DNA from 3 places in the Pseudomonas sp. PME37.24/006 genome. Region 3 is predicted to be linked to each of the others. Evidence: riboswitches for the same ligand, from Rfam matches in the RefSeq annotation. Region 3 holds a riboswitch; each other region holds the start of a gene.

Evidence for each region. Region 3 has a riboswitch for cobalamin ahead of cobO (cob(I)yrinic acid a,c-diamide adenosyltransferase). Riboswitches for the same ligand answer to the same signal wherever they lie in the genome.
Region 1: linked by a shared signal. The riboswitch ahead of cobG (precorrin-3B synthase) and the one ahead of cobO (cob(I)yrinic acid a,c-diamide adenosyltransferase) in region 3 are both predicted to bind cobalamin.
Region 2: linked by a shared signal. The riboswitch ahead of cobW (cobalamin biosynthesis protein CobW) and the one ahead of cobO (cob(I)yrinic acid a,c-diamide adenosyltransferase) in region 3 are both predicted to bind cobalamin.

The regions. Positions count from the first base shown of each region.
Region 1 covers NZ_JBVHNL010000004.1:718,260-723,006, reverse strand. The annotation lists gene cobJ (precorrin-3B C(17)-methyltransferase) at 1-176, opposite strand, end outside; gene ACZ3GY_RS19425 (precorrin-2 C(20)-methyltransferase) at 345-1,097, opposite strand; gene ACZ3GY_RS19420 (precorrin-8X methylmutase) at 1,106-1,738, opposite strand; gene cobG (precorrin-3B synthase) at 1,735-3,090, opposite strand; cobalamin riboswitch at 3,187-3,392, opposite strand; gene cbiE (precorrin-6y C5,15-methyltransferase (decarboxylating) subunit CbiE) at 3,529-4,734, shown strand; gene ACZ3GY_RS19405 (cobalt-precorrin-6A reductase) at 4,731-4,747, shown strand, end outside.
Region 2 covers NZ_JBVHNL010000004.1:863,023-867,769, forward strand. The annotation lists gene cobM (precorrin-4 C(11)-methyltransferase) at 1-640, opposite strand, end outside; gene ACZ3GY_RS20025 (cobalamin biosynthesis protein) at 791-1,198, opposite strand; gene ACZ3GY_RS20030 (CbtA family protein) at 1,195-1,914, opposite strand; gene ACZ3GY_RS20035 (CbtB domain-containing protein) at 1,925-2,110, opposite strand; cobalamin riboswitch at 2,206-2,407, opposite strand; cobalamin riboswitch at 2,479-2,658, shown strand; gene cobW (cobalamin biosynthesis protein CobW) at 2,758-3,807, shown strand; gene cobN (cobaltochelatase subunit CobN) at 3,881-4,747, shown strand, end outside.
Region 3 covers NZ_JBVHNL010000002.1:753,738-758,484, forward strand. The annotation lists gene ACZ3GY_RS09070 (cobyrinic acid a,c-diamide synthase CobB) at 1-1,278, opposite strand, end outside; gene cobO (cob(I)yrinic acid a,c-diamide adenosyltransferase) at 1,278-1,913, opposite strand; cobalamin riboswitch at 2,061-2,292, opposite strand; gene ACZ3GY_RS09080 (C40 family peptidase) at 2,327-2,854, opposite strand; gene ACZ3GY_RS09085 (C40 family peptidase) at 2,992-3,624, opposite strand; gene ACZ3GY_RS09090 (NAD-dependent deacylase) at 3,670-4,458, opposite strand; gene ACZ3GY_RS09095 (DNA-3-methyladenine glycosylase I) at 4,458-4,747, opposite strand, start outside.

The DNA of each region.
Region 1 (4,747 bases), on a different contig from region 3:
GGCGTGCCGTTGCGATACAGGCTGCGCAAGGTATCGCCGAAGTCGTCGTAGGCCTGATCGGCGTCTACCCGCTCACGCAAGCCATGGATAACGGCCTGTGGATAAAGTGCCTGGATGCGCCGTGCAGTGGCCAGCGCAGAGGTGCCGAGGATGACGATGGCGGGTGAAGAGGTCATGGTTTATCCACTGTCAGGAACAGGCAGGCGAGTTCGCTGGAGTCATGTAGGAGCTGGCTTGCTGGCGAAACGATCCGACCCGCAACACAACTATCGATTTGGCCATCGATATCGCCAGCAAGCTGGCTCCTACGGAAAAGGTGCTTACTGCGAGACAGCTGTTTCGGTTCAACCCCGCCACTTCTCACCGGGCACCACGATCATTGAAAAATACGGCGAGGCCATGGGCTCGACGTCGTGCAGCGGCACGATGCGCTGGTTGGCCATGGTCGCCCGTTCCACGTAGTGAGCACGGTCGTGCAAACCAAGGTCCTGCAGCACGCGGCGGACTTTCTCGAAGTTGCGACCCAGCTTCATCACCACGGCGGCTTCGGCATCACGCAGGCGCTCGCGCAGCTCGTCTTCGGGCAGCACGCCGGAGAGCACCGACAAGCTCTGATTGCGGTACACCAACGGTACGCCGAGCACCGCCGCGCTGCCGAGCATCGAGCACACGCCCGGAATTACCTGGGCCTCGTAGCGTTCGGCCAGGCGGTCGTGCAGGTACATGTAGGAGCCGTAGAAAAACGGGTCGCCTTCGCAGATCACCGCCACGTCGCGACCAGCATCCAGATGCTCGGCGATCTGCACCGCACAGGTGTCGTAGAAGTCGCTGATCACGCCTTCGTAAGTCAGTGGCGGTTCGAGTTTTTCGGTGGTTACCGGATACACCAGTGGCAGGCGCTGCTGGCTGTCGTCCAGGTGGCCTTCGATGATGCCGAAGGCGTTGCCGCCCTGACCGACATTGGCCTTGGCCTTGGCCACGAAGTAGCCGACCACGGGTGACGACTTGAGCAGGCGCAGGGCCTTGAGGGTGATCAGCTCGGGGTCGCCCGGGCCTACGCCCAGGCCCAGCAGGCGGCCTTTGCCGGGGCGGTCCATACCGTTCATCACTCGACCTCCGTGGCCAGGGCGTTGACCGCGGCGGCGGCCATGGCGCTACCGCCCCGACGGCCCTGAACGATCACGTAGGGCACGCCATGCTCGGCAAAGGTGCTGGCGAGCAGATCCTTGGACTCCGCAGCGCCCACGAAGCCCACCGGGAAGCCGAGAATCAGCGCTGGCTTGGGCGCGCCCGCAGCGAGCATGTCGAGCAGATAGAACAATGCGGTGGGGGCATTGCCGATCACCACCACCGAGCCTTCGAGATGCTCGCGCCAGTGCTCCAGCGCCACCGCCGAACGGGTGTTGCCCAGCTTCTTGGCCAGCTCAGGCACGCCGGCATCGTTGAGGGTGCAGAGCACCGGGTTGGCCGCTTGCAGGCGCGCACGGGTCACCCCTTCGGCGACCATGCGCGCATCGCAGAGAATCGCCGCGCCATTGGCCAGGGCCTGGCGACCGGCTGCACCGGCACCCGCGGAGAAGCGCAGATCCTGCACCACATCGACCATGCCGCAGGCGTGGATGACCCGCACCGCGAGCTTCTCGAGATCCGCCGGAATGGCGCTCAGGTCGGCCTCGGCGCGGATGATGGAGAAGGAATGGCGATAGATCTCCTGACCATCGCGGATGTAATCGGTCATCGGGTGAAACTCCAGGTATCGGGAAGCGAGGCCAGCAGCTCGCTGGCCTCGTCAAGTGTCAGGTGGCGGGCCAGTGGCGCGCCGAAATCGTTGCTGTCCGCCTGGCGGGCGAACAGATCGTAGCGGCCTTCGGCTACCGCCAGCAGGGTCACGGGGGCACGGTGGGCGGCGGCGCAGGAACGGCTGCAGCCGCTGAGGTGGATGCCGGCCAGGCGGCGGCCAGCCTTCAGCGTCTCGGCCAGGCGGCATCCATCGGCTTTGGTATCGGCCAGGCCCTTGGCGCAGCCGCTTGAGCCGGTACAGGCGATGATGCGGGCTAGCGGCGCATCGGCATCGACCAGCAAGCCGAGCCCCTCCAGCGCCTGGAGGGCTGCCTGCGCATCGGCTGTGGCGATATTGGGCAGCAGCACGCTCTGCCAGGGCGTCATGCGCAGGCTGCCATCGCCCAGACGCCTAGCCAGAGCGGCGAGCCCGAGCAGCTGTTCGGCGTCGAGCCGGCCCAATGGAGGGACGCCGCCGACATACACGCGGCCAAGCTGGCGCTGGCCGCCGATACCGATATGGGCCTGGGGCTCCGCCGGGCTGCGTCGCCAGTCATCCGCGCTCAGCAGCACGTCACCCAGGCGCTCCTTCAGGTGCTGCAGCAGCTCGGCGGCCGGGTGGCTGACCAGCAGGTGGCGCATGCGTGTCTGCTCGGGCGTGGCCAGTTCAAGAAACAGGTCGAGCAGCGCCAGCAGCAGCTCATCGGCATGGGCCTCGGGCACCACGGCCAGCGCGGGCACATCGCCAGGCGCTTGTGGCGGGCAGCCCGCCAGGCCGAAGGCATAGCCGATCTGGCCATCCAGCGGCAGGGCGCTGAGCCAGATGTCGTGGGGGTGTTCGAGCATGGCCAGGCGTTCGCCGCCATCGAGCAGCAGGGCGAACTTGGCCGACAGCGCGTGCAGGCGCGGAGTGTTCTCCAGCGTCGTCAGCAGGTGGGCGGCCAGTGGTGATACGTCGACCAGCGCCGCCGGGTCGAGGCCGGCCGCCGGGCTGACCATCAGGTTGCGCACATCGTCGGCAGCGGGTGAGCGCGGGCCGAGGCCGGCGGCCAGCAACTCGCCGATCAATGCGTCTTCACTGCCGGCGTGGATGCCGCGAATCTGCAGGTTGGCGCGGTTGGTGGCTTCGATCACGCCGCCTGCATGGTGTTGTGCGGCCTGGGCTATGCGCTCGGCTCCGGTGGCATCGAGGCGCCCGCAGGCCAGCTTGATCCGGCAGATGCCGCCATCCTTCGCCTGCACGATACGCAGCAACCCCGGACAGGCCGAGGGGCGAACAGCAGGGGATGGAATGCAAAAAGCCTGTTTCAACGGATCACCGGGGTCGGGTCACATGGGCATCCGTTCGAGGATAGGCCAGAGAAGGACGAGCTTCTATCACCGGGACACCCCGCCCGGTGTGGGCACATGCGACTGAATCCGTCGGCAGGTCTCCTGGCTCGCAGGTCATGGCGCGTGGCCGGCCTTCCCGGTTTCCCAGTGGCGATTGGCGCATGCGCTCGCTGCAACAGTTGCGGGGGCAGCCACGCCGCAGAACGATCTGCTCGTGTTCCCTCTTAGGCCCGCGCCTACGTACCACGTAGCCGACGGACACCGACAGAGGCGCTATTATGCCCGCTTTGTTCGCTAGGATGAAAAGCCGCGTCGTCCGATAGCGTGCAGCATCGGACGCGGAGCGTCGTCCTGGGCGGCATTCCCACGCGGAGCGTGAGGAACGATCTGGGCGATTTTGATAACGAGGAAAAACGCATGACACGCTGGCTAACCGTCGTGGGCATTGGTGAAGACGGCTACCCCGGCCTCGGCAAGGCGGCGCGACATGCATTGCTGGCGGCCGAACAGGTGTTTGGCAGCGAGCGCCAGCTGGCGCTGTTGCCGCATTGCATCCGTGCCACACGTCTGGAGTGGCCGAAGCCGTTTTCCCTGGTGCCAGTGCTCGAGAGGCGCGGTACGCCAGTCTGTGTACTGGCCAGCGGTGACCCGATGTTCTTTGGCGTCGGCGCCAGCCTGGCCCGCGAGCTGCCGAGCGATGAGCTGCACATTCTGCCGGCGCCTTCCTCCTGCTCGCTGGCGGCGGCTCGCCTGGGCTGGCCACTGCAGAGCACAGCCCTGGTCTCGCTGGTGGGTCGCCCGCTGGCAGCGCTCAATGCGCAGGTTCATCCCGGCGTGCGCCTGCTGGTGCTGAGCAACGATGGCGAGAGCCCGGCGGCCATTGCCGCATTGCTGCGCGAGCGTGGTTTCGGCCCCAGTCGGCTGAGCGTCTTCGAACACCTGGGCGGTGAGCGCGAGCGGTGTATCGATGGCCTGGCTGATGGCTGGGCGCTGGCTCGATCTGCTGATCTGAATCTGGTGGCGATCGACTGCGTTGCCGGTGATGACGCCATGCGCCTGCCACTCACGCCGGGCCTGCAGGACGATGCCTATCGCCACGACGGGCAACTCACCAAACGCGACGTGCGTGCCATCACCCTGGCGCGTCTGGCGCCGCTGCCTGGCGAGCTGCTCTGGGATGTCGGTGCCGGCTGCGGCTCCATCGGTATCGAGTGGCTGCGTGCCCATCCTGCTTGTCGGGCCATCGCCATCGAGGCCGACGAAGGCCGCCAGGGCCATATCGCCCACAACCGCGATGCCCTCGGCGTGCCGGGCCTGCAACTGGTGGCCGGGCGGGCACCCGAGGCGCTGGCCGGGCTGGCGGCGCCAGACGCGATCTTTATCGGTGGCGGGGTGACCGCGCCGGGCGTGCTCGACACCTGCTGGCGCGCGCTCAAGCCGGGTGGCCGACTAGTGGCCAACGCCGTGACCCTGCAGAGCGAGGCGGCGTTGATCGCCTTTCGTGGCGAAGAGGGCGGCGAGCTGACGCGCATCGAACTGGCCCAGGCCAAACCCCTGGGCGGCTTCGATACCTGGCGTGGCGCCTTGCCGATCACCTTGTTGCAGGTCAGCAAGCCGTTATGAGCCGCATCCTGTT
Region 2 (4,747 bases), on a different contig from region 3:
CTTTGGCGCTGACCTTCTCTTCGATATCGGCGAGTGTGCCGAGCACCCAGTCCTGGTCCGGCCAGCTGGCGCGATGCACCACCGCGATCGGGCAACTGGCGCCATAGTGCGGCAGCAGCTCGCCGACGATCTTCGCCAGGTGTTGCACGCCCAGGTGGATGGCCATGGTCGCGCCGTGCCGAGCCAGATCGTGCAGCTGCTCGCCTTCGGGCATCGGTGATTTGCTGGCATAGCGGGTGAGGATCACCGTCTGCGAAACATCCGGCAGCGTCAGCTCGCTTTCCAGCAGCGCGGCGCAGGCTGCCGTAGCCGTGACCCCAGGGATGATCTCGAAGGGGATGTCGAGTGCGCGCAGGTGACGAATCTGCTCACCGATGGCGCCGTACAGCGATGGGTCTCCCGAATGTACCCGTGCCACGTCCTCGCTGCGTGCATGGGCGGCGTGCAGCAGGGCGACGATTTCATCGAGATGCAATTCGGCGGTGTTCACCACCAGGCTGGCCTGATGGCCGTCGAGCAGTGCTTCCGGCACCAGGGAGCCGGCGTAGAGAATCACCGGGCAGGAGCGAATCAGGCGCTGGCCCTTCACGGTGATCAGCTCGGGGTCGCCGGGGCCGGCGCCGATGAAATAGACGGTCATGAGATTCCTGGGTTGCAAGCGGTAAATGGTGGAAGACTGGCTGCGGCTGTAGGAGCCGCGACCCCGCAGCGAATGGCTTGAACGACTCCGTTTTGCGGCGCGGCTGCAATTTTTCGCGCCGAGGTCGACGCACCTACAGTAGCGGCGTTTCTAAGGTTCGATGTCTGCGACAGCCAGTGTGGCGTTGGCGCTCTTGCACTTGGTTATCCACAGGCGAGCAGGTCGATTGCTCAAGTGTTCGGCCAAGGCCAACGCGCTGGCTTCTGCAACGCTCTGGCTGCCGGTAACGTGCAGGGCGATAGCCGAGGTCTGGCTCAGGCGCTCATGGTAACCCGTCAGCGCATCCGCGGGCATGAAGCTGATGGGCAGGCCCAGATGCTCGGCCAACTGCAGTAAACCGGGCTCGTCAGCCTTGTGTTCGCTGCTGGCCAGGGCTGTCAGCTTGGCAGTGCTCGAGCCATGCTCGGCCAGCGTATCGTCGAGCAATGCCAGCAGCTCGCTCAGCGAACACCCGCGCCGGCAACCCAGGCCGGCGACGAGGGTAGGGCGCTCGTTCATTCTGCGTGTCGAGTGCGGCCATGGAACCAGGCGGCAGCCAGCCCCAGGGCAGCCCAGAACGCAGCGTTGGTGAGCAGCGAGGCAAGGATGAATTCGTGCTCCAGCGCTTCGGGTGCCAGGCTTTCGTGCACCTCAGGCTGCGGTGCGCCAATCACATGGGGCAGCGCCAGAATCACCAGGCCCAGTATGCGCAGCACCCAGTTACCGCCAAATGCCAGCAGCGCCAGGCCTGCGGCGGTCGAAGCAGCGGTGCCGATCCACCAGTACTGGCGCAGCAGCAGCTCGGCTGCGGCGGTACCCGGCAGCTCCGGCGGCAAGCCGCTTGAGGGCGCGAGCACGAAGGTGGCGAAGCCAGCCAGGCCCCAGAGCAGGCCCTGCCAGGTCTTCTCGGGGGCGCGCAGGGTGAACAGGCCGGCGAGCATCAGCGCAAAGCCAACGCCTACCACCAGATTGCTCAAGCCTGTGGATAACAGCCGTTGCCAGCCATCTTCCGGTGCCCAGGCTTCACCGTCATGACTGTGACCGCCAGCGGCGGCATGATCGTGAGCGGCGCTGGAGGTGTCATGACTGTGTTCGAGAGTGGCCGCGGGTTCGGCGACTTCGAACGTCTCGGCATGCAGGATCAGTGGGGTTACCCACAGGCTCTGCAACAAGGTCAGCACGATGGCGGCGAGCAGGCCGGCGAAGCCGGCAGTCTGGGCGATGCGCTTGATCATCATGGCGTCCTCAGTGGCACGGAAACGCGGCGCTATGCCGGGTATCGTGGGCGGCGTTATGCAGGGCTTCTACGTGGGAAAAGCCTGCGAAGAAGATCAGCACGGCGCCCAGAACGCAGCTGCCAACGGCGAGCAAGATACGTTGCGACAAGGGACGCGCAGAGGCGGTGGAATTCGAAAGGACGCTGCTGGACATGATCGTAGACCTCAGGGGTAAACGGCACAGCAGGACACGGCGAGACTGCCCGCACAGGCGGGCGATAGTCGGCGCGTGCCCGCCCACCGCGGGTTGCCAAACAGAGGATTCAGGCCGGTCTCCGGGCTCACGATGATCACTGGGCAGTGATAAGGATCGGCCTTCCCATGCTCTCGCACAGTGGCCAAAACGATCCTGACATTCGCTTACCGTTGCGGGGGCAGCGCCGGACTCGAACCGGCTTCCCGTTTCACCTCACGCACGGCGGCGTGAGACACCTGAAACAACCGCGCAAGAACACCACGAAGCGCCAAGTGCGTCAACATGTTACAGGTCACCCCGTGATTGACCGTATCGCAGGCTCTGCGTAGCCTTGCGTTTTTCGAGGTTCTCCACTCGTGTGGAGCTAAGAGGGAACACGGCAAGCCGTGGCTGCCCCCGCAACTGTAAGCAGCGAGCGCATCGCCAACCGCCACTGGGAAACCGGGAAGGCCGGCTACGCGCCATGACCTGTGAGCCAGGAGACCTGCCTCGATAATGCTTTCGACAACCGGGCGGGGTGATCCGGTGGTGTTTGTGCGACAGCCCCGGCTGGCGCCTGCCATCTCATTGCCCGCTCGCCGTTTCTCCAGACGCCAGGGGCCTCCATGAAAACGCTCGCCAAACTTCCCGTCACCATCGTCACCGGCTTTCTCGGTGCCGGTAAGACCACCTTGCTGCGGCACATGCTGGAAAACGCCGAAGGCCGCCGTATTGCCGTGATCGTCAACGAGTTCGGCGAGCTGGGTATCGATGGTGAGATCCTCAAGCAATGCTCCATCGGCTGCACCGAGGAAGAAGCCAACGGCCGTGTCTTCGAACTGGCTAATGGCTGCCTGTGCTGCACCGTGCAGGAAGAGTTCTTCCCGGTGATGCGCGAGCTGGTGGCGCGTCGCGGCGACCTCGACCACATCCTGATCGAAACCAGCGGTCTGGCCTTGCCCAAGCCGTTGGTTCAAGCCTTCAACTGGCCGGAAATTCGCAACGCCTGCACCGTCGATGCGGTGATCACCGTGGTCGACAGCCCGGCGGTGGCTGCCGGCACCTTCGCGGCCTTCCCCGATCAGGTCGACGCGCAGCGCAAGCTCGATCCCAACCTCGATCATGAGTCGCCCCTGCACGAATTGTTCGCCGACCAACTGGCGAGCGCCGATTTGGTGATCCTCAACAAGGCCGATCTGCTCGATGCCGAGGCGCTGGCAGCGGTGCGCGCTGAAGTTGGCGAAGAGCTGCCGCCAGCGGTCAAGGTGGTCGAAGCCCATGGCGGTTCGCTGCCGCTCAATGTGCTGCTGGGCCTGAACAGCGAGACAGAGCTGCACATCGAGGGTCGCAAGACTCACCACGACAATGAAGACGAAGACCACGATCACGACGAGTTCGACTCGTTCCACGTGGAACTACCGGAAGCCGATGAGGCCCGCCTGCTGGCTGCACTGAAGGACGTCGTGGGTAAACACGGCATCCTGCGCATCAAGGGTTTCGTCGCCGTGCCGAACAAACCCATGCGTCTGCTCCTGCAGGGTGTCGGCCTGCGTTTCGACAAGCATTTCGATCGTGCCTGGAAGGCCGATGAAGCGCGGGTTACCCGCCTAATCGTAATCGGCCAGGAGCTCGACCACACGGCCATCGCGGCTGAGCTGAAAGCGGCTCTGGTATAACCATGATCGTCCGCAAGCGGGCTCCTACACGAACCGTAGGAGCGCGCTTGCGGACGATGCTTTAGGCGAGAATATGCACCTCCTGCGCACCCAGCCCGGCCAGTCGCTGCCGGCCGATAGTATCGCCGACCTTGGCCAGACCCCCGCCGAGCTGGTGGTGCTGTGCACCGGTGATTCGCACCTGTCGCTGCTGGCCGAGGTCGCCCGTCATCTGCCCGAGGATTACCCCAGCCTGCGTCTGGCCAGCCCGGCACAGCTGAGCAACAACGCCTCGGTGGACTTCTACGTCGAGCAGGTGCTCAGGCATGCCAAGGTCATCATGATTTCCGTGCATGGCGGCGTCAGCTACTGGCGCTACGGCATCCAGCGGCTGGTGGAGCTGGCGGGGCAGGGCAAGACACTGATTCTGGTGCCGGGCTGTGATAACCCCGACCCCGAGCTCACTGCGCTGGGCAACGTGACCGCCGAAGATGCCGAGCGGCTCTGGCAGTACCTGCGCCAGGGCGGTGTGGATAACGCGCGGCAGTTCTTCAACTGCATCGCCGACCGCTATATGGGCCGTGACTATGGCTGGCAGCCTCCCCGAGCGCTGCCGCGGGTTGGCCTGTATCACCCACGCGTGGGCAATGCGTCGCTGCAGGATTGGCGTGCCAGCTGGCAGCCGGACGCACCCGTTGCCGCGCTGCTGTTCTACCGCACCCATGTGCAGGCAGCCAACACCGCTTTCGTCGACACCTTCTGCCAGCGGCTGCAGGCTCAGGGCCTCAATCCGTTGCCCATCGCCGTGGCCAGCCTCAAGGAGGCGACCTGCCTGGCGCAGGTCGAGGATTGGCTGGACGAAGCCGGCGTGAGCGTGATCCTCAACACCACCGGTTTCGCCCAATCCAACCCGGAGTCGCCCCAGGCAAGGCCGTTCCGTCGCGACGTGCCGGTGCTGCAG
Region 3 (4,747 bases):
GAAGTGGATATAGGACGCGGTAAGCCGGCCGAGACGGAACACCGCCTCACTGACCGGTTTGTCATTGGGGCACTCGCCGCGAGCCAATGGCTCCAGTTCGGACTCGAGCCGCGAATGATGGTAGCTGTGACCACGCAACAGCCCTTCGGGCAGCGTTACCGCCTGCAGCGCCAGGGCAACCAGGCGCTTCTGCATCTGAGCATGGCCGGGCAGCAGCCCGGCCAACTCAGCTCGTTCGCCAGCCACGTCGCTCAGCGAGTCGAGCAGATAAAGCATGCCACCACACTCGGCGAGGATCGGCTTGCCGGCTTGATGATGGACCGTGATGGCCTCGATCATCGAACGGTTCGCGGCCAAAGCCTGCAGGTGCAGCTCGGGATAGCCGCCGGGCAGATAGAGGCTGTCCACCTCGGGTAGGCTTTCATCGGCCAGCGGGCTGAAGAACATCAGAGTCGCGCCCATCTGCTTGAGCAGATTGAGATTGGCCTGGTAGGTGAATGCAAAGGAGGCATCGAGGGCCACGCCGATACACACACCATCCAGCAGTGACGTTATGGACGCAATCGGCGGAGGGGCGAACACTACGGGTGGCGGCAGGGTTACCGTCGCGGTCTGCGCTAGGGCATCAGCAGCGGTGTCTAGGCGCACATCGAGATCCGCGAGTTCGGCGGCCTGCACCAGGCCCAAGTGTCGGCTCGGCAATTCAATGGCAGCACTGCGTGGCAGCGAGCCGTACCAGCGAATCGAGGCCGGCAGGCTGTCACGGATCAGGTCGTTATGACGACCGGGATTGACGCGATTGCCGAGCACGCCGGAAAACGGCAGATCCGGCTGATAGCTGGCCAGGCCGACGGCCAGCGCGCCGAAGGTCTGGGCCATGGCGGAGCCATCGATCACGCCCAACACCGGTACGCCGAAGCGGCGGGCCAGATCGGCGGCGGATGGCGAGCCATCGAACAAGCCCATCACGCCTTCGATGAGAATCAGATCCGCCTCGCCAGCAGCCTCCCACAACAGGCGACGGCTCTCGTCCTCGCCGACCATCCACAAGTCCAGCTGATAGACCGGATTGCCACTGGCACGGGAGAGGATCATCGGGTCGAGAAAATCAGGCCCGCACTTGAACACCCGCACCCGCTTCCCCTGCCGGGTGTGCAGGCGTGCCAGGGCCGCAGTGACGGTGGTTTTACCCTGCCCCGAGGCTGGAGCCGCGATCAACAGTGCAGGACAGTGACGCGGCGTGCGCTCACCCGCATCGGATGCAGACGCTGTAACGATCAAAACTCCACGCCTTTTTGTGCTTTTACGCCAGACTTGAAGGCATGCTTGACGAGCGTCATCTCGGTGACGGTATCGGCTGCTTCAAGCAGCGCTGGCGGCGCGCCACGGCCGGTCGCGACAACGTGCTGAAGCTCGGGGCGCGATTCGATATCACGCAGCACCACGTCCACATCCAGATAACCGTGCTTGAGGGCGATGTTCAATTCATCCAGCACCACCAAGGCGATCTGCGGGTCGTTCAGCAGTTGCCGGGCGACCTCCCAGGCCTGCACGGCTTTCTCGATATCGCGCTGCCGATTCTGGGTATCCCAGGTGTAGCCCTCGCCCATCACGTGATAGCTGACCTCATCGGGAAAGCGGCGGAAGAAATGCTCTTCGCCGGTGGCCATGCCGCCCTTGATGAACTGCACCACGCCGACCTTGAGACCATGTCCCAGCGCCCGGGCAACCATGCCGAACGCGGAGCTACTCTTGCCCTTGCCATTGCCGCTGTGCACCAGCAACAGGCCATACTCGTCCTGAGCCTGGGCGATCTTCTCGTCCATCAGGGCTTTCTTGCGCGCCATACGGGCGTTGTGCCGCGCGTCGCGCTCTGCTGATTCTCGGCTTGGGGATGGGGTCGATTCGCTCATGGGATCTCCTCAGCGCAGGGCCAATCGGCGCACGCAGGTGAAGCGCTCGGGCAGGAAACCGGGTTCATGCCGGACGATAAAGGAATCACACAGGAGTAGGCAGGAGCTGACCGGATCGATCACGCACCGGCCGCGCCCACCGCGCAACTCTGGAAAAAGCGACAGGCCGGTCTCCGGGCTTGCGAGCGCCGCGTTCATCAGAATGCGGCCACCGACGCAGCCTTCCCGTATCGGCGATACAGTGGCTGAAAGCGTGGCTTGGCTCGTTTACCGTTGCGGGGGCAGCGTCGGCATTGCCTGCTTGCTGGAGCAGCGGCGCACCGACTTCCCAGTTTCACCCTCGGCCAAAACCGAGGACACCTGAAGCAAGCGGCGAAGGGTAAGGATTGGCCGCCTCAGCGTCAATCGAAGACTCAGGGATGACTAGCCAACTCGACCGGAAAAACCCGCTTCGCTTCGATATAGGTACGCTGCCAGTAGCTGTTGGCGAGGCTGTCCAAGCGCACGGTGCCGCCCGAGGACGGTGCATGCACGAAGCGTCCTTCGCCGACGTAGATGCCAGCATGGCTAACCTGGCGGCCGCCACTGGTGGCAAAGAACACCAGATCACCACTGCGCAGGGCATCACGCCCTACGGTCGGCGCGCGCATGCTGATCAGTTCGCGCGTCGACCGCGGCAACTGGATGCCCGCCGCATCACGGTAGACGTAACCGATCAAGCCGCTGCAATCGAAACCGCTGGCTGGGGTATTGCCGCCGTAGCGGTAAGGCGTGCCGACAAGGCCCAATGCACGAAACAGTACATCGTCAGCGCCCCCCTGATAATTACCAGGTACAGGTGCTACGACAACGGGTTGCGGAGCAGGTACGGGTGCACGACTGGAGCACGCACTGAGCAGTGCTGTGAGCAGCAAGAGGGCGATGCGAATGGTGGCAGTCATGGACGGACGATCCCGGAGCCTGAATGCGCCCTACTCTGCTCCGTTCACAACCGCAGTGCAAGCTTTAGCTTTATGCTGCAGCCGCTTGAAAACTATCAAGATGTTGCCCGATCTGTGCAGATCGGACATTTACCACCTCAATGCTGAGACGCCAGGTGCTCGGTCGGCGCCATCGCCAGGACACGCTTGGCTTCGATGAAGGTACGTTTCCAGTAGCGGTCATCCAGGCTATCGATTCGCACGCCACCGCTGCGGCTGCTGGAGGAATGAATGAACTGATCATCGCCCAGATAGATACCGGCATGGCTGACGCGGCCACGACCTGCCGTGCTGAAGAACACCAGATCACCGGGCTCCAGCGCCTTGCGCTCGACCAGCGGCGCGTCGATGTTGATCATGTCGCGCGTCGAGCGCGGCAGCTCCATGCCAAGCTCTTCACGGAACAGGTAACCAATAAAACCGCTGCAATCGAAACCGGTTTTCACCGAGCTGCCCCCGAACCGGTAGCGGGTACCGATCAGCGAGAGGCCTTTTTCGAGAACACTGTCTGCAAGCTGTGGCAGCTCGTACGGTGCGTGGCCGGCAAAATCAGCGGCTGCATCGTCTTCAACGACATCGATCCGATCCAGAACAGGCGCTGCGACTACCGGCCGGGCAGGCAAAGAAGCCTGGGCTGGGGCATCGTTATGGGATTGCGGAGCATGGTTAGCGCAGGCGGCGAGAACCATCGTCAGTGCGAGAGGCACGAGGGGTGCGAAGCTTTTGCGCATGGGCACGACCGTGGCATGAAAAATGAACAGCCGCGACTATGCCCTCTAACGGGGCCATATGCAAATTCTATGACGATTAATGTGACTCAGTAGTTCCGGAAAAACATCTAAGGCCCTTTCTTCCAGCCTGAAGTCAACCAGATCGCTAACCTCGCTTTGCGACAAATTGACCTCCACCGTCACCCCACCAGACTGGCGAGTGCGCAGCAGCGGCTCGACTATATAAGGGAAGCTTGCGCTGGTGCCGACGCTGATCACCAGATCGAACCCCTTCTCCAACTGCGTATACAGACGACCGACGGCCTCCTCCGGCAGCATCTCGCCGAACAGCGTCACCGGCGGGCGCAGCACACCACCGCAACTCCCGCACAGAGGCGGCAACGGTTGTTGCAGATGCTTGACGAGTCCCTCGTCCACGCCGCCACAACTCTGGCAATGCAGCGGCGCCAGCTCACCGTGAATTTCGATCAGTCGATCTGTCGGACTGCCAGCCAGGCGGTGGTAACCGTCGATGTTCTGAGTGAGCACCCAACATTCAGGCTTCAAGGCCTGCAACTCGGCAATCGCCTTGTGACCGGCGTTTGGCTGGGCGGCCAGGCAGGCGGTGCCGAGCTGTGCCAGGTACTTCCAGCACAGCGCCGGGTCGCGGCGCAGCATGTCGCCAGATAGCGCCACTTCGATCGGTACGCCCTCTGCGGTGTGGCCGTTGTACAGACCACCGAGGCCGCGGTAGGTAGGCAACCCGGAGTCGGCAGACAGGCCTGCTCCGGTGATGATCAAAATCCTCTGCGCGGCAGCGACGGCTGAAGCGAGGCGCGGCAGATGGGGATGCATCAGTGGTTGACCGTATGAGCCAACATCACTGACAGCTGGCACATGGGCCGACCACTTTCCGCATGCCACTGATTGAAGGCAGCTTGAACCGCAGCGCGGTCGCGCTGACTGCTTGGTACCTTGTCGACAATCTTCTGAGCCTTGAGCGCTGCGACCATGTCATCGGAAGGAATAAAGGTGTCTTTGCCAACCATACGCAGAAAGCGCGGTGCAGAAAGGCCGCCGAGCTGAGTACCCTGCTTGGCCAACCAGTGCCAGAGCCCGACGATATCGGTCACCGGCCAATCGG